4 regions of the Mesorhizobium sp. C277A genome follow, and region 4 is predicted to be linked to each of the others. Evidence: predicted binding sites of a transcription regulator. Region 4 holds the regulator's gene; each other region holds the start of a gene.
The links. The regulator PhoB, encoded in region 4, activates phosphate uptake and scavenging genes when phosphate is short. The targets are predictions, from matches to a motif close to TGTCATNNANCTGTCAT.

Region 1: the regulator PhoB is predicted to act here: its motif matches at 3,846-3,862, upstream of ugpB (sn-glycerol-3-phosphate ABC transporter substrate-binding protein UgpB).
Region 2: the regulator PhoB is predicted to act here: its motif matches at 1,122-1,138, upstream of NKK52_RS26435 (DUF1045 domain-containing protein).
Region 3: the regulator PhoB is predicted to act here: its motif matches at 3,994-4,010, upstream of NKK52_RS10570 (bifunctional 2',3'-cyclic-nucleotide 2'-phosphodiesterase/3'-nucleotidase).

Annotation. Positions count from the first base shown of each region.
Region 1 covers NZ_JAMYVW010000002.1:4,337,022-4,344,489, forward strand. Annotated here, with positions in the region: gene NKK52_RS21315 (sn-glycerol-3-phosphate import ATP-binding protein UgpC) at 1-652, opposite strand, end outside; gene ugpE (sn-glycerol-3-phosphate ABC transporter permease UgpE) at 660-1,508, opposite strand; gene ugpA (sn-glycerol-3-phosphate ABC transporter permease UgpA) at 1,518-2,402, opposite strand; gene ugpB (sn-glycerol-3-phosphate ABC transporter substrate-binding protein UgpB) at 2,473-3,783, opposite strand; gene NKK52_RS21335 (hypothetical protein) at 3,969-4,115, shown strand; gene NKK52_RS21340 (bifunctional diguanylate cyclase/phosphodiesterase) at 4,263-6,710, shown strand; gene tlpA (thiol:disulfide interchange protein TlpA) at 6,810-7,468, opposite strand, start outside.
Region 2 covers NZ_JAMYVW010000002.1:5,335,760-5,343,227, reverse strand. Annotated here, with positions in the region: gene NKK52_RS26440 (alpha-D-ribose 1-methylphosphonate 5-triphosphate diphosphatase) at 1-337, opposite strand, end outside; gene NKK52_RS26435 (DUF1045 domain-containing protein) at 373-1,080, opposite strand; gene iolB (5-deoxy-glucuronate isomerase) at 1,235-2,047, opposite strand; gene NKK52_RS26425 (hypothetical protein) at 2,229-2,477, opposite strand; gene iolE (myo-inosose-2 dehydratase) at 2,487-3,404, opposite strand; gene iolD (3D-(3,5/4)-trihydroxycyclohexane-1,2-dione acylhydrolase (decyclizing)) at 3,551-5,401, opposite strand; gene NKK52_RS26410 (bifunctional 5-dehydro-2-deoxygluconokinase/5-dehydro-2-deoxyphosphogluconate aldolase) at 5,435-7,369, opposite strand.
Region 3 covers NZ_JAMYVW010000002.1:2,109,287-2,116,754, reverse strand. Annotated here, with positions in the region: gene NKK52_RS10595 (peptidoglycan-binding domain-containing protein) at 308-655, opposite strand; gene NKK52_RS10590 (hypothetical protein) at 804-1,103, opposite strand; gene NKK52_RS10585 (hypothetical protein) at 1,107-1,745, opposite strand; gene NKK52_RS10580 (5-formyltetrahydrofolate cyclo-ligase) at 1,867-2,523, opposite strand; gene NKK52_RS10575 (NAD(P)/FAD-dependent oxidoreductase) at 2,705-3,970, shown strand; gene NKK52_RS10570 (bifunctional 2',3'-cyclic-nucleotide 2'-phosphodiesterase/3'-nucleotidase) at 4,112-6,091, shown strand; gene NKK52_RS10565 (SAM-dependent methyltransferase) at 6,152-7,402, opposite strand.
Region 4 covers NZ_JAMYVW010000002.1:4,457,686-4,465,153, reverse strand. Annotated here, with positions in the region: gene pstC (phosphate ABC transporter permease subunit PstC) at 1-108, shown strand, start outside; gene pstA (phosphate ABC transporter permease PstA) at 105-1,421, shown strand; gene pstB (phosphate ABC transporter ATP-binding protein PstB) at 1,439-2,263, shown strand; gene phoU (phosphate signaling complex protein PhoU) at 2,305-3,009, shown strand; gene phoB (phosphate regulon transcriptional regulator PhoB) at 3,026-3,715, shown strand; gene NKK52_RS21940 (ROK family protein) at 3,746-4,981, opposite strand; gene xylF (D-xylose ABC transporter substrate-binding protein) at 5,248-6,288, shown strand; gene NKK52_RS21930 (sugar ABC transporter permease) at 6,433-7,468, shown strand, end outside.

The DNA of each region.
Region 1 (7,468 bases), 120 kb from region 4:
CGCCCGTCTGCTCGACCAACCCGCCATTCATGACGACGAGAATATCGGCCAGCGTCATCGCCTCAAGCTGGTCGTGGGTGACGTAGACCGAGGTGACACCGAGCGAGCGCTGCAAATTCTTGATTTCGACCCGCATCTGGCCGCGCAGTTTGGCGTCGAGGTTGGAAAGCGGTTCGTCGAACAGGAAGACTTTTGGATTGCGCACGATTGCGCGACCCATGGCCACGCGCTGGCGCTGGCCGCCGGAAAGCTCGCGCGGGCGCCGGTCGAGCAGCGCCGTGAGCTCCAGCACCTTGGCGGTCGAGCGAACCCTGCTGTCGATCTCGTCCTTGGGAGTACCCCGGTTGCGCAACCCGTAGGCCATGTTGTCGTAGACCTTCATATGTGGATAGAGCGCATAGTTCTGGAACACCATGGCGATGTCGCGCTCGGTCGGACCGATCGTGTTGACGATCTTGCCGTCGATGGCGACGGTGCCGGAAGAAATGGTCTCAAGCCCGGCGATCATCCGCAGCAGCGTGGACTTGCCGCAGCCGGACGGCCCAACCAGCACGCAAAGCTCCTTGTCGGGAATGGCGATCGAGACACCCCTCACCGCCTCGACGCCGCCGGGATAGACTTTCTTCACATCCTTCAGATCGATGGTCGCCATCAGCTTCTCACTTTTCGGTATCGACCAGTCCGCGCACGAACCAGCGTTGCATCAGCACCACGATCAGGATCGGCGGCAGTATGGCCAGCATCGCGGTGACCATGACCAGATGCCATTGGGTATCGGCATCGGCGAAGGAGACCATCTTTCTAAGTGCGATGACGATGGTGTTCATGTCATTGCTGTTGGTGACGAGCAGCGGCCACAGGTACTGCGTCCAGCCATAAATGAAGAGGATGACGAACAGCGCCGCGATGTTGGTGCGCGACAGCGGCAGCATGATGTCGAAAAAGAATCGCCATGGTCCGGCGCCGTCGACACGCGCCGCTTCCACCAACTCACCTGGGATGGTCATGAAGAACTGGCGAAACAGAAGCGTGGCGGTGGCCGAGGCGATCAGCGGAATGATCAGGCCGGCATAGGTGTCGATCATGCCGAGATCGACCATCACCTTGTAGGTCGGCAGGATGCGCACCTCGACGGGAAGCATCAGCGTGATGAAGATCAGCCAGAAGAAGACCATCCGAAGCGGAAAACGGAAGAACACGATCGCATAGGCCGAAAGGATCGAGATGAAAATCTTCCCTACCGCGATGCCGAGCGCCATGATCGTGGTGTTGAGCAGCAATCGGCCGACACTGACGCCGCCGATGCGGCCGACACCGCCGAACAGCGCCTCGCTGTAATTGTTCCAGACCTGGTCGCCGGGCAAAAGAGGCAATGGCGGCTTGAGGATGGTCTGCAGCGTCTGCGTGGAGGCAACGAAGGTGTAGTAGATCGGGAAAGCGACGATCAGGATGCCCAGGATGAGCACGGCGTGGGCGATGAGGGCGCGAAGCGGGGACTGACCAATCATCGCTCGCGCTCAACCGTAGTGGACTTTGCGTTCCACATAGCGGAACTGGATGGCCGTGAGTGAGATGACGATGACCATCAGGATGACCGACTGCGCGGCCGAATCGCCGAGGATCAAATTGACGAAACCGTCATTGTAGACCTTGTAGACCAGCGTCTCGGTGGCCTTGCCTGGCCCGCCGCCGGTGACGGCATGAACGATACCGAAAGTGTCGAACAGCGCATAGACAGTGTTGACGACCAGCAGGAAGAAGGTCGTCGGTGCGAGCAGCGGGAAGACGATGGTCCAGAAGCGCTTCGTCTCCCCGGCGCCGTCCATGGCCGCCGCCTCTATCAACGTCTTCGGCACCGCCTGCAGCCCGGCGACGAAGAACAGGAAATTGTAGCTGATCTGCTTCCAGGCAGCCGCAGATACCAGCAGGATCATGGCTTGGTTTCCGTTAAGCAAGGGATCCCAGGCGATGCCGAGACCTCTCAAGGCGTAGGCCAGCGAACCGATCGAGGGGTTGAACAGAAACAGCCACAACATGCCGGCAATCGCCGGCGCCACCGCATACGGCCAGATCAGCAGCGTGCGATAAAGGCCTTTGCCGCGCACCACCTTCTCGGCCATGACGGCAAGCAACAGGGCCACACCCATGGCGACCATCGCGGTCGCCAGAGAGAACACCAGCGTAACTTTGATCGAGTTGAGGTAGGCCGGGTCGGCCAGCACCTTGCGAAAATTGGCGAGCCCGACGAACTTGCTCTTCAGCCCGAACGGGTCTTCCCTGAGCATCGACTGGTAGAGCGCCTGCCCGGTCGGCCAGTAGAAAAAGATCAGCGTAATGGCGAGTTGCGGCGCCACCAGCAGGTAAGGCAGGGTCTTGTTGGGAAAGACGACGCGTGGAGACAGGGTGATTCCCTCGCTATTCAGGAAATCGTCCACGCGGGTCCGCGTGGACGAGGTTCAACTGACAATCGCTTCAGTTTCCGATCGCTTCCTGAATCGCCTTGTTGCCGCGTGCGACCGCGTTGTCGAGCGCCTGCTGCGCAGTCTGCTGGCCGGCCAGCATCTTCTCGAACTCCTCATTCTCGATGTCGCGCACCTGCGGCAGGTTGACGAGGCGCACGCCCTTCGAGTTCTCGGTCGGCGCCTTGCCCAGCATCTGCAGGATCGGCGTCTCACGGCCCGGGTTCTTGTCATAGAAGCCGGACTTCTTGGTCGCCTCATAGGCAGCGAGCGTCACCGGCAGATAACCCGACTTCTGGTGCAGATACTCCTGCACTTCGGTCTTGGACAGGTAGGAGAAGAACGCCGCGACGCCCTTGTATTCCTCGTCCGATTTGTTGCCGAACACCCACAGGCTGGCGCCGCCCGGCGTGGTGTTCTGGGGCGCGCCCTTGGCGTCACTATCATAGGGAAGCTGGCCGATGCCGTAGTTCATGCCCGATTTGACGATGTCACCGAGACCCCCCGACGATTCGGTGAAGATGCCGCATTCTCCGGCAAGAAAGATCTGCTTGGCTTCGGATGTACGGCCGCCATATTTGAAGGTGCCGTCCTTGGCCAGGTCGGCGAGCGCCTGGAAATGATTGACGAAGATCGGCGCATTGATCTTGAGCTCGACGTCGGTTCCGGCAAGTCCGTTCTGGTTGGTGCCATAGGAAACGTCGTTCCAGGCGGCGAAGGCCTCAAGGTGGATCCAGGTCAACCACGTCGAGGTATAGCCGCAGGAAGCGGCGCCGCTCGCCTTGATCTTCTTGGCGGCTTCCCACACCTCGTTCCAGGTCTTTGGCGGATTGTTCACGTCAAGCCCGGCCTTCTGGAAGATATCCTTGTTGTAATAGAGGATGGGCGACGAGGAATTATAGGGGAAGGACAGCATGGTCCCGTCCGGCTTCGAATAGTAGCCGACGATGCCGGGCAAATACTGGCTCTTGTCGAAGGTCACGCCGGCGCTGGTCAGCACATCGGCCACCGGCTTGATCGCACCTTCGGCGGCCATCATGACGCCGGTACCCACGTCGAACACCTGGATGATGTCGGGCGCTTGCCCCGCACGAAAGGCAGCGATGCCGGCATTCAGCGTTTCGGGATAGGTGCCCTTGAAAACAGGGAGAATTTCATAGTCGCTCTGGCTGGCATTGAAATCCTTGGCGATCTTGTCGACCACCTCGGCATTGGCGCCGGTCATTGCATGCCACCAACTGATCTGGGTGGCGGCGAAGGCGGAGGTGGTGGAAAGCAGGGTCAAGGTGGCGGCAACACCGGCCGCAAAGCCGAACAACTTCATGTTTCATCTCCCGTTTGTCATTGGCGAAAGGGGCGCTCCCGCGAACGCAATATGTGTCGCTGATGACAATCGGACAACGGATTTGTTGCTGTTTCGTGAATTTCATACCCGGCTAACTTCGCGCCCCCTCGCCTTGCAACGAGGACAGAGAGAAATGCCAAGCCGGCTCAGCGATAGAATGGGGCATGGTGGGCCTGCAAGGATCGCCGACCGCCCAGCGATGCGTGAAGGGCCCGCGTGACAGCGCCACGCACCTGCACCGTGCGGCCGCCAAACCGGCGCTCGGCCAGATCGAGATCGGCCGAGCGGCATCGCGCCAGGCGCTGCTGTAACCGTGCGTCTGGAATGAGACAGGATCGCCGCAACGTACAACCCGAAAAACCCGCTGTAGTTGTAGTTCGCATAACCGATTCTTCGTCAAGCGTGGCATACTAATCAAGTGGACGGCTTGATTGCTGTGGGAGAGCAGGTGGGGCGAGATGCTGACGGTCTATAATTGTATCGTGCATGAGCACGATCTGAGACTGGTCGCACTGGCAGCGCTCATTTGCGGTATTTCTTCCTTCTCGGCGGTCAACCTGCTTCGCCATGTCGACCGCTCGAGCGAGCGCAACCGCTATACCTGGCTGATGATAGCAGCCACTTCCACCGGCTTCGGTATCTGGGCGACGCACTTCATCGCAATGCTTGCCTTTTCTCCCGGAATCCCCAACGCCTACAATACGGAAATGTCGGCGCTTTCGCTCGCCGGTTCCGTCGCCCTGACCGCCGCGGGCATGTGGATCGCCACCTTGCGCCGGGGCATCGACTACCCTCTGGTCGGCGGCGCGGTCCTCGGCGCTGGTATCGCCGCCATGCACTATATCGGCATGGCCGCCTTCGAGGTCGAAGGGCGCATCGTCTGGAACCCGCTGCTGGTCGGCGTCTCGGTGCTGGCAGGCGTCACCCTCGCCGCGCTGGCGCTGCTGGTCGTGTTGCGACGGCCGTCCATGCAGGCCACTATCGCCGCCGCCATCCTGTTGACGCTGGCGATCTGCAGCCTGCACTTCATCGCCATGGGCGCGGTGTCGATCTTCCCGGACTCCTCCATCGAGATATCGCAGTTCACGGTCGAACCGGTGTCGCAGGCCTTCGCCGCCGCTGCAGTCAGCATGGCTATCCTGGTGCTTTCAGCCGCAGCATTGTGGATCGACCTTCGCTTCCGGCGTCACAAGCTCGAGGCCGAGCGCATGCACGGCCTCGCCAACGCCGCCGTCGAGGGGCTGATCGTCTGCGACGACGCCCGCATCGTCAGCGCCAATGACAGCATCGCGGCACTCACCGGCATTGCGCCGGAAGTGCTGAACGCGATGCTGCTTGGCGACCTCTTCGGCGAACGCACCGCGGCCGGCATGTCCGACTGCAGCGGACAGGCACAGGAAGCCGAACTCAGAGCCCATGACGGCGCCACCATCCCCGTCGAACTTATCGCCAGAAGCATCGACTATTGCGGCAAGCGGCACAGCGTGGTCGCCGTGCGCGACATCCGCGAACGCAGGAAGGCCGAGCAGGAGATCCTGCGCCTCGCCCATTTCGACCCGTTGACCGGGCTCCCCAACCGCCGCAGTTTCTCCGGCCGGCTCGAGGCCGAAATTGCCGCAATGGATCGCGGCGGCAAGGGTGGGCATCTTGCGCTGCTGCTGCTCGACCTCGACCGCTTCAAGGAAGTGAACGACCTGTTCGGGCATGGCGCCGGCGATGCCATGCTGCAGAAGGTGGCGCTATGCGCCTCCGCCGTGCTCCGCCACGGACAGATGCTGGCGCGTCTCGGCGGCGACGAGTTCGCCATCATCGCTCCGAACCTTCCCGATCCGCAGGCGGCCGGCCGCATCGCCGAGGCGGTGCTGGCGGCCATGCGCGAGGAAAACCGGCTGTCGGTCGGTGGCGGGCTGGTGTCGGCCAGCATCGGCATTGCACTTTATCCGCTCGACGCCGATGAGCCGACACTCCTGGTCAGCCACGCCGACACCGCGCTCTACCGCGCCAAGGCCGAGGGCAAGGACACTTACCGTTACTTCGAGGCCTCGATGGGCGCCGAGGCGCGAGACCGGCGCGTGATGGAGCACGAACTGCGCCAGGCCATGGCGCGCGATGAGTTTCGCCTCGTCTACCAGCCACAAAAGGAGATCAGCAGCGGGCGGATGGTTGGGTTCGAAGCGCTGATCCGCTGGCGCCATCCGCAGCGCGGCGACGTGTCGCCGGCGACCTTCATCCCGGTGGCCGAAGACAGCGGCGTCATCATCCAGATCGGCGAATGGGTGCTGGCGACGGCCTGCGCCGAGGCAGCGCGCTGGAAGAACCCTCTCACCGTCGCGGTCAATGTCTCGGCGGTGCAGCTCCACAATCCGAATTTCAGCCGCAAGGTGCATGAAGTCCTGCTCGGCTCCGGCCTGACGCCCGGCAGGCTCGAACTCGAGATCACCGAAACGGCGCTGGTCAAGGACATGCCGCGCGCGCTGGCGACCTTGCGCCAGGTGAAGGCGCTTGGCGTGCGTGTGGCGATGGACGATTTCGGCACCGGCTACTCCTCGCTGTCCAATCTCCGCGCCTTCCCCTTCGACAAGATCAAGATCGACGGCTCATTCATCAAATCAGTCGACAGCAACGGCCAGGTGGCAGCCATCGTGCGCGCCGTTCTGGGGCTTGGCCGCGGTCTCGGCCTGCCGGTTCTGGCCGAGGGCGTCGAGACGCTGGGCGAGCTGAAATTCCTCGACGCCGAGGCCTGCGAGATCGGCCAGGGCTACTACCTAGGCCGGCCGAGCCCGATCGAGGCGTTCAGCGAACTGACCGGCGTCGCGGCGCCGGCGGCACAAGAGGACGCCAGCGTCAAACAACGCGGCGGCAGCATCTTGATGCTGCCGCCGGCGGCGGCCCTGCGCTCAGCCTAGAGCAATTTCAGGAAAAGCTTGAAACGGTTTTCCGTCCGAAATTGCGTCGAAACAAAAAAGTTAGCGCGGGTAGCCGTTTCGACGAAACGGTGAACCGCTCTAAGGGGCGAGTGCGGCCTCAACCAGGTGCTTGGCATCCGGTCCCGACCATTCGGCCGGTCCGTTCATATGCGCGATCAGGCAGCCTTCGCCATCGATCAGCATGGTGACGGGGAGGCCTAGCGCCAAGCCGCGCGTCTTGACGTCGTTGAACAGCGCCAGCGTCGAATCGCGGTAGTAGCCGAGCGACCCGATGCCGATATCGGCGAGGAACTTCTTCGGCTTCACATCGTCGCCGGCATCGACATTGACCGCGACCACTTCGAAGGCATCGCTGCCCTTTTCCTTCTGCAAGGCGTCGAGCGCCGGCATTTCGGCGCGGCAGGGCGCGCACCACGTTGCCCACAAATTGAGCAGCACGGTCTTGCCGGCATGATCGGCGATCGTCATCGGCTTGCCGTCGGGACCGTTGAAGGCGAGACTTTTCAGCGATTGCGGCGGATCGGCGGGCAGCAATGCCGCCACCTGGCCGGTGGCCGCGGCGGCAACCTTTTTGGCGCGGTCGCTCTTGGCGGCGCAGGCGACATCGTTCTTGCTGTTGCCCGCGCCGGCCGCAGGTGCGCTGCCGGTGGCTGCGTTGTTGCCAGACCCGCTCTCGCTGACATATACCGCGACCGCGCCGGCCAGCACGCCCGCCAGCAAAGCGGCGAGGATCAGGC
Region 2 (7,468 bases), 880 kb from region 4:
TATCCGCGTCCTCGTCCATGCCGACACGCAACGCGTCGAGGACGGTGGTGATGCCGGCGGTGGCCACCTGCGCGTCATGGGCAAGGACGGCGGCGATCGGGTTCCAGCGCACTTTCGGGCGCGGCGCATAGTGGCCTTCGAGATGGTCAGTGTGCAGATCGACCAGGCCGGGAATGATGTAGTCGCCGCCCATGTCCTCGCCGCCCATGCTCCCGCCGATTTGGCCGGTGCCGGCGTCGATGCCGGAGATAAAACCGTCGCGCAGCACGAGCGACCCTTCGACGATCTCGTCGGCAAGCACGATGCGGGCGTTGTGGAGAACGGTTTCGGCGGTCATTTCAGGCAGTCCTTGCTTACTCGGACGAATTGTGGTCAGGCAGTTTTTCGGGCAGCTCGGCGGCCGAGCGCATGATGCGAAAGCACCATGAACGGAGCGCCCGGTTCGGTCTCGACGAACAGCGTCAGCGCATCCACCAGCACCGGTTGCCGCAGCACCTGCGCAAAGAGGCTGTCGATCGCTGCGCGCAGACGTTGGCTTTCCTGCGGCCCGGCCCGGCCGGACAGCGTCATGTGGAAACGAAAGGTCTCAAACACATAGGGATAGCCCCACTGGCAGAGATTGCGGAACTCGGCTGGCTTCAGCGAATCCGGGCTGCGCCGCTCGATCTCGGCCTCGGTGAGCGGCGCGCGAAAACGGTCGAAGCTAAGCACGACATCGTCGGCGAAACGGTTGAGCGGCGGCAGCGGGCCTTCCGGCACCAAAGCGAAGAAACCATCGATCTGGCTGACGACCAGGCGCGGGATGGTGACCGTCGGCGTTGCTTCGGCAAAGGCGTCCAGCGCCGCGCGCAGCGAGCTTTCGGTTTCGTTGGCGGCCAACCGGAAGGGCGCTTTCAGCGTCGCATGGAAACCGTAGCGCCGCGCCGATGCGGTGTGAAAGGCGACTTCGGCCGCCGACAGCTCGCCCACCGCCTCGACCGGCCTGGTGGCGGCGCCAAAGGGGTCGCGGCCCAGCCAGTTGGCGGCGAGCCGCGCCAGCGGTTCGTCCTGCCTCGGGGTGAAATAGATGGCGTAGCGCATCGAAAAAAATCCTCGTCAGCCCGCTGCCATAGGTGATTTCCATGACGGATTGACGAAGCTTATGCGGGTTTTCGAAGGCAAATCGACCCCGTGGATCGTTAGCCGACGATTTTTCGCTGCTGGACCAACAGCTTCTGGCGCAAGCGAAGGCCGATCAGGCCTTCATGAGCCATTCGTGCTCGGGCGCGTTGTGGAACTTCCACGTCCGCTTCGGCCCGGCCATGACGTTAAGGTAATAGAGGTCGTAGCCGTGGCAGGCGGCGCAGGGGTGATAGCCCTTGGGCACCAGCACAACATCGCCGTCCTCGATCGCCATGGCTTCGTCCAGCTCGCGGGCGCCGGTCTTGTCGGCGTCGGTGTAGACGCGCTGGAAGGCAAAACCCTGCGGCGGGTTGAGGCGGTGGTAGTAGGTTTCCTCAAGATAGGATTCGGCCGGCAGGTTGTCCTGATCGTGCTTGTGCGGCGGGTAGCTCGATGTGTGGCCACCGGGCGTGATGACCTCGACCACCAGCAGCGAGTCGGCGGGCTTGCCCTCGGGCAATATGTTGGTGACGTAGCGCGTGTTGGTGCCTTTGCCCCGAGTCTCCTGGCCGAGGTCGTCGGGTGCGATGACGCGAACGGGCAAGCCGCCGCCCAGGCCCGGCGCCGAGCAGACCGCGAGTTCGAGATCGGTGTCGGCGGTGACCGACCAGTCCGAACCCTCCGGAATATAGACCGACCACGGCTTGCCCTCGAAGGGCGACATGCGCTCGCCGAGCAGGCCGAGTTCCTGGCCGCCGGCCCTTGCCGTGCCCTTGCCGGTGACGAACACCAGGCAGACTTCGCGATCCTGCGTCTTGCCGGATGCGGTCTCGCCCGGCTTCAGGCGGTGCAGGTCGAAGCCGACATAGGTCCATCCGGCGCTGTTGGGCGTGACATAGGCGACGCGGCCATGGCCCTTGTCGGCTTTGACGAGCAGTTTCGACATGTTTTGTCTCTCCTATCGCAAGTCTTCGAGGTCGGCCTCTCAACTTCGTCATCCTAGAGCGAAGCTCCGTCGCGAAGACCCTAGGATGACGAAGCGAGGGACGTTCCGGCCAATCACCGACGTAGGCGATACGCCAGGTGTCGAGTGTCCGACCCGCAAGCCCTTCCGAGCCACGGCCGCTTCATTCCTTCGGTTCGGCGTCCGCCTTCGCTTCGCCGGTCTTCGGTCGATCAGGCGCAGCCTTGCTCTCCTCCACCGGCTTGTAAAGATAGAAGAACTGCCACACCGCGTAGGCGGCAAAGCCGAGCGCAATGATGCCCCAGAATGGGGTGCCGGAGGCGAATTCTATTCCGGCCCAGATCACGCAGACGGCGACGACGGCAACGCGCCGCCACAGCGGCCGGAAGAACGGGTGCTCGTAATCCTTCATCGGACCGGCTTACGCATTGGGAAAGCCTTGCGTCTCGACCGTGTAGCCGGCCGCCGTCATCACCCGCATCAGCTCCTTGTAACCCACGTGGGCCATCTTCAGCGGCGGGTTCTTTTTCGGGTCCTGCTCGGCCTCGACGACGAACCAGCCTTCATAGCCATGGTCGGCGAAGCGCTGCACGATGGCGCCGAAATCGAGCGAACCGTCGCCAGGCACCGTGAAGGCACCGAGCGCCACGGCGTCGAGAAAGGACTGCTTTGTGCGGTCGAGCCCGTCGATCACGCCCATGCGCACATCCTTCACATGGACATGGCTGATGCGCTTGTGGTGGTTGTCGATGGCGCGCAGCACGTCGCCACCGGCAAAGGCGAGATGCCCTGCATCGAGCAGCAACGGAATGCCTTCGCCGGAATGGCGCATGAAGGCATCGAGCTCCGGCTCGGTCTCGACCACCGCCGCCATGTGATGGTGATAGGACAGCGGCATGCCTTGCTCGGCGCACCATTCGCCGAATTCGGTGAGGCGCCTGGCATAGGCCCTCATCTCGTCGTTGGACAATTTCGGCTTCGTGGCGAGAGGCCTGGAGCGATCACCCTGGATCGAGCGGCCGACCTCGCCATAGACGATGCAAGGCGCATTCACCGCCTTGAACAGGTCGATCATCGGCTGGATGCGATCCCTGTTCTTGCCCATATCCTCATCGACCAGCGTGCCGGAGAACCAGCCGCCGCACAGCGTCACGTCGGCCTTTTTCAGGATCGGCAGCATGATTTCGGGGTCGTTTGGGAAACGCCGGCCCATTTCCATGCCGGTGAAGCCGGCAGAGCGCGACTGGCGCAGGCACTCTTCCAGCGAGACGTCGTCGCTGAGTTCGGCAAGATCATCGTTCCACCACGCAATGGGGGACATGCCCAGTTTGGCTTTCAAGTTTTAGCTCCGGTTTCTTGTTCACCCTCCCGTTGTGGGGAGGGTCGCTGCGAAGCAGCGGGGTGGGGTGCGGCGCCAGACCCCCACCCGGACCTTCGGTCCGACCTCCCCACAAGGGGGAGGTAGGGGGCAGCGCTGACTTAGCATCAATCGCCAATAGTCTGCATCTGCCGCTTTTCGTCATAGGCCTTGCGGGCTGCGTTGACCTGCGGCCGTGCGGAGACTTCCGGCACCGCGACATCCCACCAATGGCCGCCGGCATCGGTGGAAATCAGCGGGTCGGTGTCGATGACCAGCACGGTGGTGCGGTCGTTGGTTTTCGACTTTTGCAGCGCGGTCTCCAGGCCGGTGATCGACGGCACCTTCTCGGCAATAGCGCCCATGCTGGCCGCATGCGCGGCGAAGTCGATGTCGGGCAGGATCTCGTGGCGCGCGTCCTTCAGGAGGTTGTTGAAGTTGGCGCCGCCGGTGGCCATCTGCAGCCGGTTGATGCAGCCATAACCCCTGTTGTCGAGCACCACGATGGTCAGCTTCAGGCCAAGCATCACCGACGTGGCGATTTCGGAATTCATCATGAGGTAGGAGCCGTCGCCGACCATGACGACGATTTCCTGGTCGGGCTTGGCCATCTTGGCGCCGAGCCCGCCGGCAATCTCGTAGCCCATGGTCGAGAAACCATATTCGCCATGGTACGAGCCGGGCGCGCCTGCCTGCCAGAGCTTGTGCAACTCGCCCGGCAGGCCGCCCGACGCGTTCAGCAAGGTCACGCCGGACCCCAGCGCGCGCTGCACGGCGCCGATCACCTGCGCGTCCGACGGGAAGGCGGCGTTGGTCGACGCCGTCACCTTGGAGGCTTCGGCCTGCCAAGCCTTCTTGCCTTGGGTCGCATTGTCGGTCCATGTCGCCGGTGCTTTCCAGTTCCCCAGCGCAGCACCGAGTTCGGCGAGCCCTTCGGCCGCATCGGCGACCAGCGGCAGCGCGCGGTGCTTGCCGGCGTCGAAAGGCTGGACGTTGAGCCCGATAATGGTCTTGCCGGAATTCTTGAACAGCGCCCACGAGCCGGTGGTGAAATCCTGCAGGCGCGTGCCGATGGCGAGCACGACATCGGCTTCCTCGGCCAGCCGGTTGGCGGCCGAGGTGCCGGTAACGCCGACCGCCGCCATGTTGAGCGGATGCGTGTCGGGCAGCGAGGACTTGCCGCCCTGCGTCTCGCAGACCGGAATGCCGGCGCTCTCGGCGAATTTCGCCAGTTCATCCGAAGCCTGCGAATACAGCACGCCGCCGCCGGCGATGATCAGCGGTTTTTTCGCACCCTTCAGCGCGGTGACCGCCGCCGCCAATTCATGCCGGTCCGGACGCGGCCGGCGCTGGTGCCAGACGCGCTCGGCGAAAAAGCTCTCGGGATAGTCATAGGCCTCGGCCTGCACGTCCTGGCAGAGCGACAGCGTCACCGGGCCGCATTCCGCCGGATCGGTCAGCACCTGCATGGTCCGCGCCAATGCCGGGATGATCTGCTCGGGACGGGTGATGCGGTCGAAATAGCGCGACACCGGACGGAAGCAGTCATTGACCGTCGCGGTGCCGTCGGAAAAGTCCTCGGCCTGCTGCAGCACCGGATCGGGGATGCGGTTGGCGAAAACATCGCCCGGCAAAAACAGGACGGGCAACCTGTTTACGTGGGCGAGCGCCGCCGCCGTCACCATGTTGAGCGCACCGGGGCCGATCGAAGAGGTCGCGGCCATGAAGCGGCGGCGGAAATTGGCCTTGCCATAGGCGATCGCCGCATGCGCCATCGCCTGCTCATTGTGGGCGCGGAAGGTCGGCAATTCGTCGCGCAGCTGGTACAGCGCCTCGCCGATGCCGGCGACATTGCCGTGACCGAAGATCGCCCACACACCGCCGAAGATGGGCACTCTTCTGCCGTCGATCTCGGTCATCTGCTTGCTCAGAAAGCGGGTCAGCGCCTGCGCCATCGTCAGGCGGATTGTCTTGCTCATGGTGTTTTCCTCCGCAGTCCTCTTGCCGCGCCTTTATGCTGCTTTACGGCCACGCGCGGCAAGCCACGCTTCGGTCAACTGTTCGAAGCGCGCGGCCATGTCGGCGATAGCCTCGTCATCCGTCATCTTGCCGGCCAGCCATTGTTCCGCGGCGTGGACGAAGATGGTGCGGCCGACGGCAAAGCCCTTGACGATCGGCGCCTTGGCGGTGGCGGCAAAGGCCGCTTCCAGTTCGTCCTGCGGCGCTTCGAGACCCAGCAGCACGACGCCGCGGCACCACGGATCATGCTTCAGGATCACCGCTTCGATCTTGGCCCAGGCGCCGGCCGACGCCTGCGGTTCGAGCTTCCACCAGTCCGGCTTGATGCCAAGCGCATAGAGTTCTTCCAGGGCGCGCGGGATCGTCGTGTCATCGAGCTTGCCGTGCTTGCCGGCGATGATCTCGACCAGAAGCTCCCGGCCGACCTTCCGCGCGGCTTCGAACAGCGAGCGCAGCTTCTGCTGCTGCTCTTCCTTGAGCGCTGCCGGATCGTCGGGGTTATAGAAGCACAGGCATTTGATGCAGTGGTCGACCGGCCATTCCACCAGTTGCGAGCCGATGTCCTGCGAGAACTCGAAGCGCAGCGGCCGCGAGCCCGGCAGTTCGACGGGACGGCCGAGCCAGGCAAAGGGGTGGCGGGCGAATTCGAACATCGCTTCGCGGCCATGCTTCTCGTCGATCAGCATGCCATAGCCGTCGCGGCCGGCGGCGACTTTCGCCGCAGCCTTGACCGCCAGCACCTTGAAATCGCGGATGCGCGCCGGATCGGCGCCGGTCTTTGCCGCGACGTCCTCAAGCTGCACACGGTGGTCGCAGGCGAGCGCCATCATCGAGGGGATATCGCGGCGGCGGGTCGTCGCCCAATGGATGTGGTTGATCGCCTCGTCCTTGCGCAGAGCGAGGTGCTTGCTGCCGTTCCTGAGGAAGAACTGCAATTCCTCGAAGGTCGGATATTCCGGCGCGCAGAGCAGCCGCGACACGGCGAAAGCGCCGCAGGCATTGGCCCAGGTCGCCGCCGTTGCCAGGTTTTCGCCACCGAGCCAGCCGCGCAGGAAACCGGACATGAAGGCATCACCCGCGCCGAGCACATTATAGATCTCGATCGGAAAGCCCTTGCCGACGATACCGTCTTCCAGATCGTCGCTGATCGGCCCGTCATAGACGATGCAGCCCATGGCGCCGCGCTTCAAGACGATGGTCGCCGAGGACAGAGCGCGGATGGTCTTCAACGCACTCAGGCAATCGTCGGCGCCCGAGGCGATCATGATCTCTTCCTCGGTGCCGACGATGAGATCACAATCGGGCAGCACCGTCTTCAGCTGGGCCGAGACGCGGTCGGATTTGACATAGCGCTCAAAACCTTCGGCATGGCCGGCGAGGCCCCAGAGGTTGGGGCGGTAGTCGATGTCGAACACCACCTTGCCGCCCCTGGCCTTGATGATGCGGATCGCCTTGCGCTGGGCGGCGTCGCTGTTGGGCCGGGAAAAATGCGTGCCGGTGACGACGATGGAACGGGCCGAGGCGATGAAGGCTTCATCGATGTCCTCTTCGGCGAGCGCCATGTCGGCGCAGTCGCTGCGATAAAAGATCATCGGCGAGACGCCTTCGCTCTCGACCGAAAGCAGCACCAGAGCCGTCAGCCGTTCCTTGTCGGTCTTGAGCCCATCGACATTGACGCCTTCGCGCCTGAGCTGCTCGCGGATGAAGCGGCCCATCTGCTCGTCGCCGACGCGGGTGAGCAGCGCCGAGCGCAGGCCTAGTCTCGCCGTGCCAACCGAGATGTTGGCCGGGCAGCCGCCGACCGATTTGGCGAAGGAGGTGATGTCCTCCAGCCGCGAGCCGATCTGCTGGCCGTAAAGGTCGACGGAAGCGCGACCGATGGTGATGACATCGAGCGTCGCCTGTTTGGCGTCCACGGCTTCGCTCATTGGAACCTCCCGTCGGTCTTGTTGTCTTGAGCAACGTAGTTGGGGGACACGCGCGAGCGGCAGCGTGGCGCCGGGAATATGAAATAATAATTCCAATTC
Region 3 (7,468 bases), 2.3 Mb from region 4:
ATCCGTTGTGAAGCAGCCAATCTACGATTGACTGAACGCTGTTGGATCCGCGCAGAGCACCTGTCGAAACGGTGCTCCGCAGCGTGGTCTCCTTGAAGATCATGTTATTTGTCGACCAAGTCGGATTTTTGTCAGGTTACATTTACGCTGCCATACAGCGGGAGTTTTTACGCCGGGTGACCCGGACCAACCGGCCTCGCTGTCATCGTGCCTACATTTCAAGGGTGAATCATGTTTGCGGCGAAACAGAAGTCCGACCGGTCTCATTTTCCAGACAGGCTCACAGCCTGGCCCGGTCACCAGTCGGTCAGCTGTTGGGCTTGATAACCAGGGTGTAATCGGCGCCTCCCGGCAGGCAGCCCATCGTTTCCCATCCGACAATGCCATCGGTGCGGAGCCCGCATGAAGTTTGAAATTCCGCGACTGCCTGTTTGGCGTATCTCGACATCAATATTTCGCTGTTGAATGCCGCCTTGGGGTTCTTGGGCTTCAAAAGGGCCTCGACGCTGTGATCATCGGCGTTGGGAAACTGGGTCGTGGCATAACCGGCCGTTCCCGCCAACGCTATTTCGGCGAACGTGCTTGCCTCGTCCCTGTATCCTGCCGAACGATATTGATCGGCGAGTTGCGAACTGAGTTTCGCGGCGGCGCCCATTGTTCTTCGTCGACGGCCGTTCTCAAGTTCGCGAAGACAGGTTCATAGCCTTGCGGAACGACCCATCCCTCCGGAATTTTTCCGCTCAGAAAGGTTTCTGTCATCCGCGAAACACCTGACGCGGCAATTTGAAAAACGATCTGTCCGGTTAGTCGGCAAGGCTCCCAGCGCCTCTTGGAAAGCGAATAAGCGCCAGCGCTTCGGCCCGGTACTGCACATCGGCGGAACAGATGACTTCCGACACCATGGCCTTGCCGTCATCGTCGGTATCGGTGACCAGTTTCTCGTCGGTCGAGGCGCTTTTTCGATAGATATGCGCCGGCACCCCGACGGGAGGTGTGCTATTGGTCGTCACCGCGATCGAAACGGTAACGGTCTGCGCCGAGGCAAATTTGACAAGTGCGGCGACGGCAATTGCGGCGAGCAGCAGAGATCTCGACAGGTGCATAGGTCAGGTCTCGATTATTTTCAGGTGGATGGTCTGCGGCTTGTCGTTGTCGCTCTTTGATGCAGTAGCGACCGCAGCGGCGTTTCGATAGGCAATGAAAATGACCAGGCAAGCGACAAGCCACAGTGCAAAGACAATAGCCAGATAGTTATTCGCAATGAATTGATCTACGGAACCCTTGCCGATCAATTTCAGATCGACTTTCTGGTACGGTTTGCTTTGGAAATATAAAAATGGCTTGATGTCCTTCGATCTCAGCAGAACGCGTATCTCGAAAGCCGTTCCGGCTGGCAGATCGATTTTCTGGCTGATGATGAGCGAGGATGGCTCGATCCCGTCGGGCATCGCCCACGGCGGTACTTTCAGCATCTGCGCATAGGTGTCGGCCGGCGCTCCCGGCGCTCCGAAGCATTCTGTGCCGTCAGGACAGTCGATCCCTATCGTCACGTCCGATATTCTTACTTTTGGTGACGCGTTGGTGAAGCGATAGACCATATAAGGCGGCGACGAATTACGACCGTCTTCCGTTGTTTCGTAGCGCAGATACGGGGTTGTGCTGATGTTGTCGTAATACGTGGACAGTACCCACGTAATCACTGACATCAAAACCGTGACCACATATGGAGCCGATGTTGAAAACATCTTGATCGTCCCGCCCAAGGGTAATCTATCAAGCTCGTCAGTTGGCTGCAAAGCGAATCTTGCTCAAGGGCCATCGTATGGTCTGTTTAGGGACGAGCGTTTTTAAACTAGCGCCTCGGCATCATGCCTCGGTCACCAGCCTATCCATTGGGATGTCGTGCGGCTGCGGGTAAATGGTGGCGATGCGCTGCAGTTCGTAGCCGACGCCGATGACCAATGGCTTGAACGGCATGGCAGCCAGCGTGCGGTCGAAGAAGCCACCGCCATAGCCCAGGCGGTAGTTTTGCGGGTCGATGCCGACGATCGGCGAGATGACGATGTCGGGCAGCACCGGGTCGCCTTCGGCGGGGATAGGGATGTTCCAGACGCCTTTTTCCAGCCGGTCGCCGGGTACATAAGCGCGGAAGATCAGCGGCTGGCCCTTCTCGATGACGACTGGCAGTGCCGTGCGGCCGCCGCGCTGGTTGATCGACGCCATCCACGGCCGCAGGTCCGGCTCGCCGCGAAACGGCCAATAGAGGCTGACCATGCGGCCGGCAATGTCGCCGATTGCCGCGTCGAGCCCTTCGGCGATAGCCCGCGACATCGCCACCCGCGCATCGGCGGAAACCGCCAACCGTGCCGCGATCAGACGCTCGCGCTCGGCCTTGCGCCAACGGCGCACATCGGTCCAGTCGGTCAATGGCGCGCGAAATTCCGGATCGAGTTCGTGCATGAAGCAAGGCGGAGAAGAATATTGCGCCCGCCCTTTGCGATCTTTGTCATCGTCGTTGGCCATGCTTCACTCCCGTGGTTCCAGCCCCTGCAAAGCTATACCCGTCCAGGTTTGCCGACATAGGCATTCGCGACATCCGGCGACGAGTCCTGGGCAGCCTTACGCGCGGCAGTCTAGCGCGCCGCGACATTGTTGCGGTGCACAAAAATCACTAGATAAAGAGAGACAAACAGGGGTGAATGCGATGAGTGAAACCAGCCATCATGTCGTTGTCGTCGGCGCAGGGTTCGGCGGTCTCGAACTCACCCGGGCGCTGGCCGGCGCACCCGTGCGCATCACCATGATCGACAAGCGCAACCATCACCTTTTCCAGCCGCTGCTCTACCAGGTGGCGACCACCTCGCTGGCGACCTCGGAAGTTGCCTGGCCGATCCGTCATCTGCTGCGCAAGCGCGAGGACGTGACGACCCTGCTCGGCAACGTCACCGGCGTCGACCGTCCAGGCAAACGCGTGCTGCTTGAGGACGGCAGTTCTGTTCCCTACGACACGCTGGTGCTCGCCACCGGCGCGCGTCATGCTTATTTCGGCCACGACGAATGGGAGCCTTTCGCGCCTGGGCTGAAGACGCTTGAAGACGCAACCACCATTCGCCGGCGCATCCTGCTCGCCTTCGAGCAGGCCGAGCGCGAGACCGATCCGGCCAAGCGGCAGGCACTGCTGACACTGGTCATCGTCGGCGGCGGCCCGACCGGCGTGGAGCTTGCCGGCACCATTGTCGAACTCGCGCACGAAACGCTGCGCGGCGAATTCCGCAACATCGACACGCGTGAGGCGCGTGTGGTGCTGGTCGAGGCCGGAGACAGGATCCTCGCCAATTTCGCGCCAAAGCTGTCCGACTATGCGCGCAAGGCGCTGGAGCGGCGGGGCGTCACGGTCGAGCTTGGCCGCGCCGTCACGCGCCTCGATGCCGAAGGCGTCGTCTTTGGCGATACGCATCTGCCGGCGCGAACCATCCTGTGGGCCGCCGGCGTAGCGGCTTCGCCCGCTGGAGAGTGGCTGGGAGCGCCGGTGGACCGGGCGGGCAGGGTAATGGTCGAGCCCGATCTGACCGTGCCGAACAGTCCTGAAATCTTCGTCATCGGCGACACCGCGCATGTCTTGCGGCCGGACGGCAAGCCGGTGCCAGGCGTGGCGCCTTCCGCCAAGCAGGAGGGCAAGCACGTCGCCGCGACGATCAGGGCGCGGCTGGCCGGCGATGGCGCGCCGCGCCCTTTCCGCTACAAACATGCCGGCGACCTGGCGACGATCGGCAAGTGGGCAGCCGCGATCGATTTCGGCCGGATCAAGCTCACGGGATGGCTTGCCTGGTGGCTGTGGGGCGTGGCGCATATCTACTTCCTGATCGGCTTCCGCAACCGGCTGTCGGTGTCGCTTAGCTGGCTATGGATCTATTTCACCGGCCAGCGGAGCGCGCGACTGATCACCCAGGGCGATGATAACAAGGGCTGAGGTTCTCAACCGCGGCCAAGGATATTCATCCAGCCGTCACCTTTTGCTGATCGACTGACTTCCCGATGGACATGGCCGGTTTTCGGCGCGAAGCTTCCGCCCGGGGCTGGGATCTTGTCACGTCGCTGGGAAGGAAAACCAATGTCACATTTGCTCAACCCCGTCTCCCGCCGTAGTTTTCTTGCCGGTGCGGCCGCCAGCGGGGCGCTGATCATGCTGCATCCGTTTTCCGCCCGCGCGCAGGCCAACCAGGCGCATCTGAGGATCATGGAGACCACCGACATCCATGTGAATGTGCTGCCTTACGACTACTACGCCGACAAAGCCAACGACACGATGGGCCTGTCGCGGACGGCCTCACTGATCGCGGCGGTGCGCAAGGAAGCCACCAATGCGATGCTGATCGACAATGGCGATCTTTTGCAGGGCAATCCGATGGGCGATTACATCGCCTATGAGAAGGGCCTCAAGGAAGGCGATCTGCATCCGATCATGAAGGGCATGAACCTGCTGGGCTATGAATGCTCGACGCTCGGCAATCACGAGTTCAATTACGGCCTGTCGTTCCTCGACAAGGTGCTGGCCGGAGCCAATTTCCCCTTCGTCTGCGCCAATCTGATCCGCGGCACCGAGCTTGCCGCCAACCCGCGCGACGACAAGCTCTACCTCAAGCCCTATGTCATCCTCGACAAGAAGATCAAGGACGGGTCGGGCGTCGAGCAGCCGATCAAGATCGGCATCATCGGCTTCGTGCCGCCGCAGATCATGGTCTGGGACCTGAAGAACCTGGAAGGCAATGTCAGGACGCGCGACATCGTCGAGGCGGCCAGGGCATGGGTGCCGCAGATCAAGGAGGAGGGCGCCGACATCGTCATCGCGCTTTCGCATTCCGGCATCGATATCAAGCAGGGCGACGGCATGGAGAACGCCTCCTTCTTCGTCGCCGGAGTCGAAGGCATCGATGCGGTGTTCACCGGCCATCAGCATTTGGTCTTCCCCGGCAAGAAGGATTTTCAGGCGCTCGATGGCGTCGACACCGAGAAAGGCACGCTGCAGGGCAAGCCCGCCGTGATGGGCGGTTTCTGGGGCTCGCATATGGGACTGATCGATCTGCTTCTGGAACGGGACGGATCGAAATGGCGCGTAGCCTCGGCCACATCTGAGGCAAGGCCGATCTACGAGCGCGTCGACAAGGCAAACAAGCCGACGGTGGCGGACGACCAGCGCGTCGTCGATGCGCTGAAGGCGGACCATGAGGCGACACTTGCCTATGTCCGCCGACCGGTCGGCAAGACCTCGGCGCCGCTCTATTCCTATTTCGCGCTGGTCGCCGACGATCCGTCGGTGCAGATCGTCAACCAGGCGCAGAGCTGGTACCTCAAGGACATATTAAAAAGCACGCAGTGGAAGGACGTGCCGCTGCTGTCGGCGGCGGCGCCCTTCAAGGCCGGCGGGCGCAACGGCGCCGACTACTATACCGACGTGCCGGTGGGCGACATCGCCATCAAGAACGTCGCCGACCTCTATCTCTATCCGAACACGGTTCGTGCCGTCGAAATCACCGGCGCGCAAGTGAAGGAATGGCTGGAAATGTCGGCCGGCATTTTCAGGAAGATCGAGCCGGGCAAAGCCGACCAGGCGCTCATCGACACCGAATTCCCGTCCTACAATTTCGATGTGATCGATGGCGTCAGCTACGGAATAGACCTGTCGCAGCTGCCGAAATACGATGCCAAGGGTGGCGTCGCCAATGCCGGCTCGAACCGCATCGTCGGCCTCAGCTTCGACGGCAAGCCGATTGATCCGGCAGCGAAATTCGTCGTCGCCACCAACAATTACCGCGCCGGCGGTGGCGGCAATTTCCCCGACATCAATGCCTCGAAGATCATCTACGAGGCGCCGGACACCAACCGCGACGTGATCGTGCGCTACGTCGTCAGCGAAGGCACGATCAACCCCTCGGCCGACGACAATTGGTCGTTCACGCCGCTGCCCGGCACCAGCGTCGTGTTCGAGACCGGCCCCAAAGCGAAGGATTTCATATCTGGGGTGAAATCGCTCAAGATCGAGCCGGCCGGCGAGGGCGAATCCGGGTTTGCGAAGTATCGCATCCTGCTTTGAGGCAACGTGCAGCTAACAGGGAAAACGAGCGGGCATACGCCCGCTCAATCACGCTTCGGATCAGGCTTTGTAGACCACTTGGCGCACGTCGATGTAGCTGGCTCTAAAGCCGGCTTCGCAATAGTGGAGATAAAATTCCCAAAGCTTCTTGAAGCGGTCGTCGAAGCCGAGCGGGACGATCTTTTCCCACGACGCCCAGAAGCGGTTGCGCCATTCGGCAAGCGTGCGGGCATAGTCGTCCGGAAAGACGCGCTCGCGCAGATGGGCAAGGCCATGGTCGCTGCCCAGCGTCTTCAGGATCGACGGCGTCGGCAGCATGCCGCCTGGGAAGACATAGCGCTGGATGAAATCCGGCCTCGCCCGATAGGTGTCGTAGGCGGCCTCGTTGATGGTGATGATCTGCAGGCCGGCGGTGCCGCCGGGCCTCAAGCACGCCTTCATCTTGCCGAAAAATACCGGCCAATATTTTTCGCCGACCGCCTCGAACATCTCGATCGAGGCGATGCGGTCGTAAGTGCCCGTTTCGTCTCGGTAATCCTGCAGCTTGATGTCGACCTTGTCAGAGAGTCCCGCCTTCTGGATGCGCGCCTTGGCGAAATCGTGCTGTTCGCGGCTGATGGTCAGGCCGGTGACGCGGCAGCCGATCTCGCGCGCGGCAAATTCGGCAAAACCGCCCCAGCCGCAGCCGATCTCGAGCACATGGTCCTTCTTGCCGATGCCGGTATCCTTGGCCAGCGCGCGGTATTTGGCGGCCTGAGCGCTTTCCAGGTCGTTGGCGCCGGTCGCATAGAGCGCCGACGAATAGGTCATGCTGGGATCGAGCCATTGCTTGTAGAAGGCGTTGCCGAGATCGTAATGCGCCGAGATGTTGCGCTTCGAGCCGGTGCGGGTGTTTTCGTTGAACCAGTGGCGGATGCGCTGGACCGTGTTGATGAGCCAGTTGGCGCCGCCGGCAATGCGTTCCCCAACGGCCGAGTTGACGACGAACAGTTCGAGGAAGCTGGTTACATCAGGGCTTTCCCAGTCGCCGTCCATGTAGGATTCGGCAACGCCGATGGTGCCGCCGGAAAAGGCACGGCCGGGCAGGCGCCAGTTCTTCAACACCAGCTCGGCATCCGGCCCGGGTCCGTTGCCGCCGACAAGCACCGCCCGGCCATCCGGCATCCTCACCTTCAGCGAACCGCGCGGCAATTTCATCGCCGCCGACAGCACCATGCGCGCCTTGGCCGGCAGGCCCTTGACGATCTCGGCGAAATTGAGTTCGTCCAGCCTGATGGCGTCGCCGATGCCTTTGTATTCCCTGACAGCCATCTCACACCCCCCTGGACTTCCGCGGGGGCGGCGCAAGATCTGCCGGCCTCCACATCCTCCACTTTC
Region 4 (7,468 bases):
CAGACGCTGGTCGCCTTCGCGCTCGGCCTGACGCTGTTCGCGCTGACGCTGGTGATGAACATCGTCGCCCTCTACATCGTGCGCAAGTACCGGGAGCAGTACGAATGACCGACATCCCCCTGGACACGATGGCGGGCGCCGTCGCGCGACCGCGCCGCGACATCGGGCTGAAGGCGCGCTATGCCGCCGAACGCCGGTTCCGCATCTATGGCGTGATTGCGATCTCGGTGGGCCTGGCGTTCCTGGCCATCATGCTGATCACCATCGTCTCGAAAGGCTACACCGCCTTCTGGCAGACGACGGTGACGCTGCCGGTCACCTTCGACGAGAAGGTGATCGATCCCTCCGGCAAGCGCGCGACCGACCCTACCGTGCTGATCAAGGCGAACTATCCCAAGCTCGCCGAAAACGCGCTGGTGGCCAAGCTCGGCATCGATCCGGCCAACAAGCCGATGATGCTGAAGCTCAAGGGCTTCCTGTCGGAAGGCGCCCGCGTCCAGCTGCGCGACATCGTCTCCGCCGATCCGTCGGTGATCGGCAGGACGCGTGACGTCGACATCCTGGCTGCCGCGAACCTCGACTCGGCCTTCAAGGGCCAGATCGACCTCGGCGTCGATGAAGCGCGCCGCAAGGTGTCCAACCAGCAGATCGACTGGATGAACAAGCTTAAAGCCGACGGCGTGATGGCCGAGCATTTCAACACCGGCCTGTTCACCTATGGCGCCTCCAGCCGGCCCGAAACGTCGGGCATGGGCGTGGCGATCATCGGCTCGTTCTACATGATGGTGATCGTGCTGTTGCTGGCGCTGCCGATCGGCGTCGCCGCCTCCATCTATCTGGAGGAGTTCGCCAAGAAGAACCGCTTTACGGACCTGATCGAAGTCAACATCAACAATCTCGCGGCGGTGCCGTCGATCGTCTTCGGTCTGCTTGGCCTTGCCGTGTTCATCAACTTCCTCGGCATGCCGCGCTCGGCTTCCTTCGTCGGCGGCCTGGTGCTGACCTTGATGACATTGCCGACCATAATCATCGCCACGCGCGCCGCCCTCGCCGCGGTGCCGCCGTCTATCCGCTCGGCGGCCCTAGGTCTCGGCGCCTCCAAGATGCAGATGGTGTTCCATCACATCCTGCCGCTTGCCGCCCCAGGCATCCTTACCGGCACCATCATCGGCCTGGCGCGTGCGCTCGGCGAGACAGCACCGCTGCTCTTGATCGGCATGGTCGCTTTCGTCGCCGATTATCCGACGACGCCTTTCGATCCGGCGACCGCGCTGCCGGTTCAGATCTATATGTGGGCAAACGAGGCTGAGCGCGCTTTTGTCGAGCGCATGTCCGGCGCCATCATCATCCTGCTCGTCTTCCTCATGGCCATGAACATCACCGCGATCGTGCTCCGGCGCCGCTTCGAGCGGCGCTGGTAGAAAAAAGGCAATTTGGTATGAACATCATGACCGAACAGTCCCTTGAGAATGCAGTGGGCGACAAAATGAACGCCAAGTCGAACGAAGTCATCAAGATGCGCGGCGACAAGGTCGGCGTCTTCTACGGCGAGAAGCAGGCGTTGTTCGACGTCAATCTCGACGTGCGTCAGAACCAGGTGACGGCGCTGATCGGCCCGTCCGGCTGCGGCAAGTCGACCTTCCTGCGCTGCCTCAACCGCATGAACGACACCATCGATTTGGCGCGGGTGACCGGCAAGATCACGCTCGATGAAGACGACATCTACGACAAGAACATCGATGTCGTCGAACTGCGCGCCCGCGTCGGCATGGTGTTCCAGAAACCCAACCCGTTCCCGAAGTCGATCTACGAGAACGTCGCCTACGGCCCGCGCATCCATGGGCTGGCCAAGCGCAAGTCCGACATGGACCAGATCGTCGAGCAGAGCCTGAAGAAGGCGGCGATCTGGAACGAAGTCAAGGACCGCCTGCAGGAGCCCGGCACCGGCCTGTCCGGCGGCCAGCAGCAGCGCCTGTGCATCGCGCGCGCCATCGCCGTGTCGCCGGAGGTGATCCTGATGGACGAGCCCTGCTCGGCGCTCGATCCGATCGCCACCGCCCGTGTCGAGGAGCTGATCGACGAACTGCGCCAGAACTACACGATCGTCATCGTCACCCACTCGATGCAGCAGGCGGCGCGCGTGTCGCAGCGCACGGCGATGTTCCATCTCGGCTATCTCGTCGAGGAGGGCGCCACCGACAAGATGTTCACCAACCCCGACGACAAGCGCACCCAGGACTACATTACCGGCCGCTTCGGCTGAGCCGTCCGGCGGGTGAATTTTCAGGCACGAGGACCAAGATCATGGGTGAACATACCGTCGCCTCCTTCGATGAAGAGCTCGGGCAGATCAGCAAGCTGATCCGCGACATGGGCGATCTGGCAGGCTCGATGGTCAGCGGCTCGACCAGGGCGCTGCTCAATTCGGACAATGCGCTGGCACAGCGTGTCGTTTCCGACGACGCCATCATGGATGCGCGCCAGCGCGAACTGGACGACCGCGCCATCACGCTGATCGCCAAGCGCCAGCCGATGGCCAACGATCTGCGCGCCGTGGTCGGCTCGATCCGCATGGCCGGCGACCTCGAGCGCATCGGCGATCTCGCCAAGAACATCGCCAAACGCGTCGGCACCGTGGGCTTGAGCGTCACGCCGCGCGACCTCTCGCACTCCATCGATGCCATGGCGCAGCTGGTGCTGATCCAGGTGCAAGGCGTCGTCGAGGAATATGCCGCCACCGATGCGGCAGCTCTTGCAAAACTTAGGAATGACGACGAGCGCATCGACGTCAAATACACGTCCGTGTTTCGTGAGCTCTTGACCTACATGATGGAAGACCCTCGCAACATCACCGCCTGCACGCATCTCTTGTTCTGCGCCAAGAATCTTGAGCGCATCGGCGATCATGTCACCAACATCGCCGAAAATGCGTATTATGTGCTGACCGGCCAGCAATTGCCCGCCAATCGTCCGAAGCAGGACGAGACGGCGATGGCCACGCCGGCCTGATGAGGGTGAACTGCCTATGATCGCGCCACGCATCATGGTCGTGGAGGACGAGGAGCCGCTAGGCGTGCTCCTCCGCTACAACCTCGAATCCGAAGGCTATCACGTCGAGGTGGTGACACGCGGCGACGAGGCCGAGATCCGCCTGCAGGAAAACGTGCCCGATCTCCTGGTGCTCGACTGGATGGTGCCCGCTGTTTCCGGCATCGAGCTCTGCCGGCGGCTTAGAGTGCGGCCCGAAACCGAGCGGCTGCCGATCATCATGCTGACCGCGCGCGGTGAGGAAAGCGATCGCGTGCGCGGCCTGTCCACCGGTGCCGACGACTATCTGGTCAAGCCATTCTCGACGCCGGAGTTCATGGCGCGCGTGAAGGCGCTGCTGCGCCGGGCCAAGCCGGAAGTGCTGTCCAGCGTGCTCAAGGTCGGCGACATCGTGCTCGACCGCGAGTCGCACCGTGTCTACCGCAAGAAGAGCGAGATCAGGCTCGGACCGACCGAGTTCCGGCTGCTCGAATTCATGATGCGCCATCCCGGCCGCGTGTTCTCGCGCAGCCAGCTGCTCGACAATGTCTGGGGCGAGACGATCTACATCGACGAGCGAACCGTCGACGTCCATGTCGGGCGCTTACGCAAAGCGGTCAACAACGGCCGCATGCCGGATGTCATCCGTACCATTCGCGGCGCCGGCTACGCGATCAGGGAAGACTAGGATGCTGCGCGTCGCGCCGTTGCCGGCCATTCAGGCGACATGCTTGCCGGATTTGGCCTGAATGCCCGGCGCGAAAATCTCCTGATCGACGAAGCCGAGCGCGCGCATGGCACAGCCTTCGCGGATCAGCGGCAGCTCGTTGGGCTCGGTGTCGAAGGAGATCGATTTCGAATGCTGGCCGCCGGCGGTCTGGGCGATCGCTTCGCGCAATGCCGGCTCGATCAGGTCGAAGGCGGCGGCGCTGACGCCAACCATGGCGACAGGCGCCGGGTCGATCAGCGCAAACAGGCTGCCGAGGCCGAAGCCGAGCGCCTCACCGGCCTTGCGATAGGCTTCGCGCTCCGGGCCATCGGTTTCGCGGGCGCGCGCGGCGAGTGCGCGCATATCAGCGTCGCCGATATCGACCGGCTCGGCATCTTCGCTCATCATTTTGGCGCTGCGCCAGATGGCGTAGTTTCCGGCATAGGCCTCGACGCAGCCGCGCCGCCCGCAGCGGCAGAGCGCGCCGCCCGGACGGTGGATCATGTGGCCGAACTCGCCGCCCGAGGAATGGGTGCCGGTGAACAGTTCGCCTTTCAGCACCAGCCCCATGCCGATGCCGTGCGACAAGAGGATCGCGATGAAATTGTCGCGGTAGCGCTCGGGCTGGCGCCATTGCAGGGCCACCGCCATCATATTGCAGTCGTTCTCCATGGTGGCAGGAATGCCGAATTCCGCTTCCAACATGTCGGCGAAGGCAATGTCGGTCAGTGGCGTGATTGGCGACCACAGCATGGCCCGCGCCTGCGAATCGGTGATGCCCTGGATGCCCATGGCAATGCGGGCGATGCTCTGGACATCGAGGTCCGGGTCCGCGAGACGCCGCCCGACGATTGCTACGCATTCGCCGATCAGCTCGTCGCGCGGCATGGTCAGCGTGTCGAGCCGGCGCTGTTCTTCCGCGACCACCTGGCCGGCATAGTCGATGACGGTGACGGAGAGGAAGTTCAGCGACAGCACCACGGTCATGACCGCCGCCGCTTCCGGGTTGAGGCCAAGGCCGACCTGCGGCCGGCCGCGTTTCAGCGAGCCGGTCTCGCCAGGCTTGCCTTCAATCAGGATGCCTTCTTGAATTAGATCAGACGAGATTGCCGATATCGTCGAATGGCTGAGGCCGGTGGTCGCCGCAATCTCGGTCCGCGACGGCTGGCCGGCCCGGCGCACGGCCGAAATCACCATCGCACGGTTGCGACGGCGCAGATCGTCGTGGCGGATCCCAACCGACATTTGTTTTCCTCCCGGCCTCCTCGCGCCTCATGATAGTGAAGGCGTTCGACGGCACCAGCCAAATATTGGCAGACGCCGGCAGCCCTGTCATTGTTTATTGCGGAGCTCGAAAAAATTCGGCAACGCCATCAGAATCCATCATAATCGATGTTGACAGTGCCTTATCATTGAACCAGTATTTTTTCGAGGCTCGAAAAAATGGAGCCTCTTTGTGCAGGCCTTCGGGCCGGTTTTGTCGCGCCGTGGGCGGCGCAGGGAGGGTTATAATGAACAGATTTGCAGCCGCCATGCTGGCGGGTGTCGCCATGTCGCTGGCGCTGATGTCGGTCGCGCAGGCGAAGGACAAGGTCATCGGCGTGTCGTGGTCGAACTTCCAGGAAGAGCGCTGGAAGACCGACGAGGCGGCGATGAAAACGGCGATCGAAGCCGCCGGCGACAAGTACATTTCGGCCGACGCGCAGTCCAATCCCGGCAAGCAGCTGACCGACGTCGAAAGCCTGATCTCGCAGGGCGCCAACTCGCTGATCATCCTGGCGCAGGACGCCTCGGCCATCGGCCCGGCGGTGCAGAAGGCGCTGGACGAAGGCATTCCGGTCGTCGGCTATGATCGCCTGATCGAGAACAAGGACGTCTTCTACCTGACCTTCGACAACAAGGAAGTCGGCCGCATGCAGGCCCGCGAAGTGTTCAAGGCGAAGCCCGAAGGCAACTATGTCTTCATCAAGGGCTCGGGCTCGGATCCGAATGCCGATTTCCTGTTCTCGGGCTCGATGGAAGTGCTCAAGGAAGCCATCGACTCGGGCAAGATCAAGAATGTCGGCGAGGCCTATACCGATGGCTGGCTGCCGGCCAACGCCCAGAAGAACATGGAACAGTTCCTGACCGCCAATGACAACAAGGTCGATGCCGTGGTTGCGGCCAATGACGGCACCGCCGGCGGCGTTGTCGCCGCGCTGACGGCGCAGGGCCTTGCCGGAACGGTTCCGGTCTCGGGCCAGGACGGCGACCATGCCGCCCTGAACCGCATCGCGCTCGGCACGCAGACGGTGTCGGTGTGGAAAGACGCGCGCGAACTCGGCAAGAACGCCGCCGAGATCGCCTCGCAGCTTGCCGATGGCAAGAAGACGGGCGACATTGCCGGCGCCAAGGACTTCACCACGCCTGGCGGCAACACCGTCAAGTCGCTGTTCCTGACCCCCGTCGCGATCACCAAGGACAACCTCAACGTCGTCATCGACGCCGGCTGGATCAAGAAGGACGAAGTCTGCACAGGCGTCGCCGCCGGCAGCGTCGCGGCTTGCAACTGATCTCGACGACTTGAAGAAATGAGGCGCCGCGGCTGTCAAGCCGCGGCGTTTTCTCTACGAGAATTGTGTGTTTCCGCCATCGGCGGCAAACTTCTAGGCTGTGGTCCGGCATCCGCGCCAGACGGCAAGCCGCTGGAGGACATCATGACCGACACGACCTCAAATCCGCAGGCCGATACGGCACGAGCGTCTGAACTCGGCGCGGTCGCCCGGTTCCTGAAAGCGACCGAGCTCGACACGCGCATGCTCGGCATGGTCGGCGCGCTGCTGGTCATCTGGGTCGGCATACATATCCTGTCGGGTGGGCTTTTCCTGACGCCGCGCAATCTTTGGAACCTGTCGGTGCAGACGTCCTCGGTCGCGATCATGGCGACCGGCATGGTACTGGTCATCGTCATGCGCAACATCGACCTTTCGGTGGGCTCCGTCGAAGGCGTGATCGGCATGATCATGGGCGTGGCACAGGCCGAATTCCTGATTCGCGTCATCGGCTTCCAGCTTGGAAACCCCTGGCTCTGGGTCGTCGCGCTTGCCGCCGGCGTGGTGCTTGGTCTGCTGATCGGCGCGTTCCAGGGCTTCATCATCGCCTATATGCAGGTTCCGGCCTTCATCGTGACGCTTGGTGGCCTGCTGGTCTGGCGTGGCATGGCATGGCTCATCACCAGCGGGCGCACGGTCGCGCCACTCGACGCCACCTTCCAGCTGATGGGCGGCGGACCACGCGGCTCGATTGGCGCCGCTGCCAGCTGGATCGTCGGCATCGTCGCCTGCGCGGCGGTCGCCTTCGCGCTGCTCAACGGTCGCTCACAGCGCAAGCGCTTCAGCTTTCCACTGCGCCCCGTCTGGGCCGAGACCTTGCTTGGCGTGGTCACTTGCGCGGCCATCCTCGGCGCCGTGTGGATCGCCAATTCCTATCCATGGCCGATCGGCATCGTGCGCCAGTACGCACAGCAGAACGGCATCACCGTTCCCGAAGGCGGGCTGTTCATCGCGCATGGCATCGCCATACCGGTGCTAATGGCGGTGATTGTCGGCATCATCATGACGTTCATCACCAAGCGCACGCGTTTCGGCCGCTATGTCTTCGCCATCGGGGGCAATCCGGAGGCAGCGGAACTCGCCGGCATCAACACGCGCTGGGTGACCATGAAGGTGTTCATGATCATGGGTGTGCTGGCTG